Regions from separate parts of the Lysinibacillus sp. DFXJR4 genome, predicted to be linked through region 1. Evidence: predicted binding sites of a transcription regulator. Region 1 holds the regulator's gene; the other holds the start of a gene.

Region 1 (2,415 bases):
TGTCAAAGAAAATATTTACTGCTTTTATAAAGGCAAGCCTAACATTCAAATTAGAGGCATAGAATCCATTGTAAAGTGGATTCTTTTTTTGATAAAGGAAGATGGCGAAAAATTTTGTTCGAAATCTTCGTAAAGGTATTTAATACTGCCAATTACGGATAAATGCAGGGAGTAGGGGGTGATTTGGATTACAACGCTTTGCTGACGTTAGCTCCAATATTTCATCCTGGTCATCATCAGTCACCGAAATAAAAACAAAAATGCTTTCGTCGATAATGCCCTCCTGCTTCAATTCATACATCGTATCACTCATTGCTTGATGAAGCATCTCTTTATGTTTAACAAATTCCTCGTCTTCGATATGCAATATTGTATCTAATAATTCACGACTTACCTTTTCGAGCATATCCGTTTCATCATAATGTAAATATTCATCCTTTAAAAAACGATAGTTTTCGGGGTCGTCCTCATAGTTCTGACCAATTTCAATAAGTGATTTTTCGGTTCCCATTGTTAAATAAAGGCTTCCACAATCACCATCTGTCACTAAAACAGCCGCATAAATTTGTTCATCGTATAAGGAGCTATACATTGTCGTATATGCCTCTTGTACAGCCTGCTTAATTTTTTGTTTCAAATGGATGCACTCCCTATGTAGATCGTATTTTGTTCTATGTCTCAAATTAAGAAAAAGAGGTATATGCTCATCAGGGAACATATCAGCCTCTTAAAATCATCCAAAAATTTTATATTTTTTAGTGCACACGACGATAAAGGCCTACAACTTGTCCTAAAATTGAAACTTGATCGACAATAATTGGCTCCATTGTGGAGTTTTCAGGCTGTAAGCGGAAATGATTTTTTTCCTTAAAGAAACGCTTAACCGTTGCTTCATCCTCTTCTGTCATTGCCACGACAATATCCCCGTTATCAGCCGTTGATTTTTGCTTTACAATAACTAAGTCTCCATCAAGTATACCAGCTTCAATCATGGATTCACCCATAATCTCTAGCATAAATAATTGATCCTCACTTGTCCCATAAGTATCTGGTAGCGGGAAATACTCTTCGATATTTTCAATAGCTGTAATTGGAGAACCTGCTGTTACTTTACCCACAAGAGGGACGTGAATAACACTTTGCTTTTGGATTGAGTCTTCTGGCTCCAATATTTCAATGGCACGAGGCTTTGTTGGGTCACGGCGGATAAAGCCCTTTTGTTCTAAACGAGCTAAATGTCCATGAACTGTTGAGCTTGAAGCAAGTCCAACTGCTTCGCCAATTTCACGTACAGATGGTGGATACCCCTTTGCGCGTACTTCTTCTTTAATAAAGGCTAAAATGTCTTCTTGTCTTTTCGAAACTTTTTTCATGATTGCTCACCTCTTTTTTCTTTTATTTCTACTTATTAGATAGTATAGCAGAATGCGAACACTTATGCAAACATAGGTTCGAAAAGTGTTTGACAAAAACGTTTGTTCGCACTATTATAAGAACGTACATTCCGAACAAACATTCTAGAAAAGAGGTTATAATGATGAATTGGTTAAAGAAAAATCCGCATATCTCCATTTTATTAGGGGCTTGCTTACTGTTTACAGGATACCTTTACATAACAGATCCTGGTGAGGTGACTTACAAGGAAATACAAGTCGAGCATGGCGATAGCCTATGGTCGTTAGCAGAGCAATACCGTGGTAAAATGAGTAAGGAAGACTGGATTAAATTAGTAAAGACAGAAAATGAATTACCAGATGTTCAAATTATTGCAGGTAAATCATTAGTCATTCCAGTGGTGGGAAACCAAGCCAATCCCATAAACTCTATTGAAATTGCGAGAAATGAACCATGATAAATAAACAACAATCGGCTGTAATCTATTGCCGCGTGAGTACAGAAAAAGAGACACAAAGTTCCTCGCTTGAGCGTCAGCAGGAAGAATTAACGCGCTATGCCAAGGAGCAGGGCTACAATATAAAGGGCATTTTTTTAGATCAGCATAGTGGCTATGATGTGGAGCGAGATGGCTTACTCGAAATGCTTGATTTCATTAAAGAAAAGAAAATTCATGCATTATTTGTCCAGGATGAAACTCGCTTAGGACGTGGGAATGCCAGAATGGCTGTGCTGCATTTATTGCAAAAAACTGAAACAGATGTTTTCTCCATGCGGGATGCAGGACCTGTACAATTAAATGAAATGGATACGATGCTGCTAGAAATATTAGCGATCGTAGAGGAATACCAGCGTAGAATCCATAATGCTAAAATACGGCGTGGTATGCGTCGAGCGGTGGAAAAGGGCTATAGACCTGAAAATAATTTATCGAATCGTGGAAATCCAAATGGGCAGGAGCGAAAGGAAGTCCCGATTGAGGAAATTATTAAGCTTCGAAACAAAGGCTTTACATTCGAG
Region 2 (2,415 bases), on a different contig from region 1:
GCAGATGTCGCTACGGCCTTCCCTCCACGGAAGCTTGCAAAAATAGGGAACATATGACCAATAACCGCTATAAGTCCAAGAATTAACGAGTGTATGGAGACTTCGGAAAATATCGGTAGTGCTACTAACAATACAGCCGCTGTCCCTTTTAAGACATCCATAATGGTTACGACAATTCCTGCTGTTTTTCCTAAGATACGGAAGGTATTCGTGGCACCCAGATTACCACTACCATGTTCACGAATGTCAGTTTTATAAAATATTTTGCCTATCCATAATCCAGAAGGTATAGAGCCAATTAGATAAGCACATAAAATAATAAGTCCATTTACCATAGTTGGACTCCTTTCATTTCATTGTAATTCATTACTTGGTACTAATAGTTTGTAACAAGTATTTTACACTTTTTCTTGATAATCTACAACGGCATGAAGGAGATTTCATGACGTTCCTTGAATTCAATACAAAAGAAAACTATTTTTTCAAGGGTTTCGATATGTATAATGATTAGGTTAGGCTATTTGACACGAGTATCCTTGCATTAAGACAAGCCTTTTCTAAAAATATAGGTAAAATGGCAATTTTGTCAATCATCCTTTCCTTTGGTAGAATAGAAGTCTATCTTAAATTTCATGGAAATGCTAGTATAAATCATCAGTCAGACAGAAGATACCCACTTAGTTGTTCATACATATCCACTCTTATTCAAGTGGCTATCAAATGCTTCTGCATGAAAAATTGAAAACCTTCACGAGCTATCTTTGTTTTAGCCGAAAGTTTATAATCGGTTATTAGTCATTCGATGTCTTATCTTGAAGCGGCAATGTTTTTGTACCGAAAGCTTAGCCTCAGGTACAGACAACTTTTATCCTTAAGCGGCGTATTTAGCGGATGACTTTGAAGAGGAGCTTAACTATGGAGAAATTTAGATGTCATTACGCTGTGGCATAATCGATTTATGCAACAAAAACTTAGGTCCTTGCGTCAAGGGAATATAATAGCTTATGACAATGCGGATCATTACTTTTAAAAACGAAGAAGCTGTGAGGAATAAAAAATTTTATTGGGCCTGTCGCTAGCTATTGACAGGAAATGCTATTATTATTAGGAAGAGAAGATAAATAGAACATGCGTTTGTTTTTTGGAGGGGAATTTTTTGACGAATAAACAGTCACCAAGCGTCTATAATGATGACGCTATACAAGTATTAGAAGGATTAGAAGCGGTACGAAAGAGACCCGGCATGTATATCGGTTCTACAGATGGCCGTGGTCTTCATCACCTTGTGTATGAAATCGTGGATAATGCGGTGGATGAAGCATTGGCTGGCTTTGGTTCTCATATTATTGTCAAGATTCATAAAGATCAAAGTATTAGCGTGCGAGACTTCGGTCGTGGAATGCCTACTGGTATGCATAAGATGGGAAAGCCAACACCTGAAATTATTTTTACGGTTTTACATGCTGGTGGCAAATTTGGACAAGGCGGCTATAAAACAAGTGGCGGTTTACACGGCGTAGGTTCTTCTGTCGTTAATGCGTTATCAACATTTTTAGAGGTGACTATACATCGCGACGGTAAGAAATATTGCCAACGTTTTGAAAATGGTGGTCATCCAGTTACGACACTTGAAGAAATCGGCAGTACGAAACAGACAGGCACTCTAGTCCATTTTCTACCAGATGACAAGATTTTTTCTGTTACAAAGTTTAATTATGATACACTTGCAGAACGTTTACGTGAGTCAGCATTTTTATTGAAGGGCTTAAAAATTGAGTTAATTGATGAACGCGAGGAAGGCAAAGGTGATGTGTTCTTTTATGAGAACGGCATTGAAGCTTTCGTTGCGTATTTGAATGAGGAAAAAGACGTTCTTCATCCTGTCAAATATGTAGAAGGGATTCAGGATGATATTGAAGTAGAATTTGCATTCCAATATAACGATGGCTATTCAGAAACAATTCTATCTTTTGTTAACAATGTTCGTACACGTGATGGCGGCACACATGAAACAGGCGCAAAAGCAGCATTAACACGTGTTTTTAATGAATACGCAAGAAAGATAGGTCTGTTAAAAGATAAAGATAAAAACCTTGAAGGGACAGATATTCGCGAGGGTCTAGCAGCAATTGTGTCTGTACGTATTCCTGAGCATTTACTACAATTTGAGGGTCAAACAAAAGGCAAGCTAGGGACGAGTGAGGCTCGTTCTGCCGTAGATAGTGTGGTCTCTGAGCAAATTTTATATGTGCTCGAGGAAAATGCTGAGCTATCTGCATCCCTTGTGCGTAAAGCTATTCGTGCACAGCAAGTTCGTGAAGCGGCTCGTAAAGCACGTGAAGATGCACGAAATGGCAAAAAGAACAAAAAGGCCAGTACCATTCTTTCAGGAAAATTAACGCCCGCACAATCTCG

What was found. The regulator LexA, encoded in region 1, represses DNA repair genes until DNA is damaged. The targets are predictions, from matches to a motif close to CGAACATATGTTCG.
Region 2: parE (DNA topoisomerase IV subunit B) is a predicted target of LexA. The motif match lies at 1,124-1,137, and genes of this name have one in related genera.

Annotation. Positions count from the first base shown of each region.
Region 1 is NZ_JBXUNW010000001.1:361,801-364,215, forward strand. It holds gene AC2CGN_RS01710 (gamma-glutamyl-gamma-aminobutyrate hydrolase family protein) at 1-62, shown strand, start outside; gene AC2CGN_RS01715 (DUF4303 domain-containing protein) at 140-637, opposite strand; gene lexA (transcriptional repressor LexA) at 756-1,373, opposite strand; gene yneA (cell division suppressor protein YneA) at 1,538-1,852, shown strand; gene AC2CGN_RS01730 (YneB family resolvase-like protein) at 1,849-2,415, shown strand, end outside.
Region 2 is NZ_JBXUNW010000012.1:36,638-39,052, reverse strand. It holds gene plsY (glycerol-3-phosphate 1-O-acyltransferase PlsY) at 1-335, opposite strand, end outside; gene parE (DNA topoisomerase IV subunit B) at 1,157-2,415, shown strand, end outside.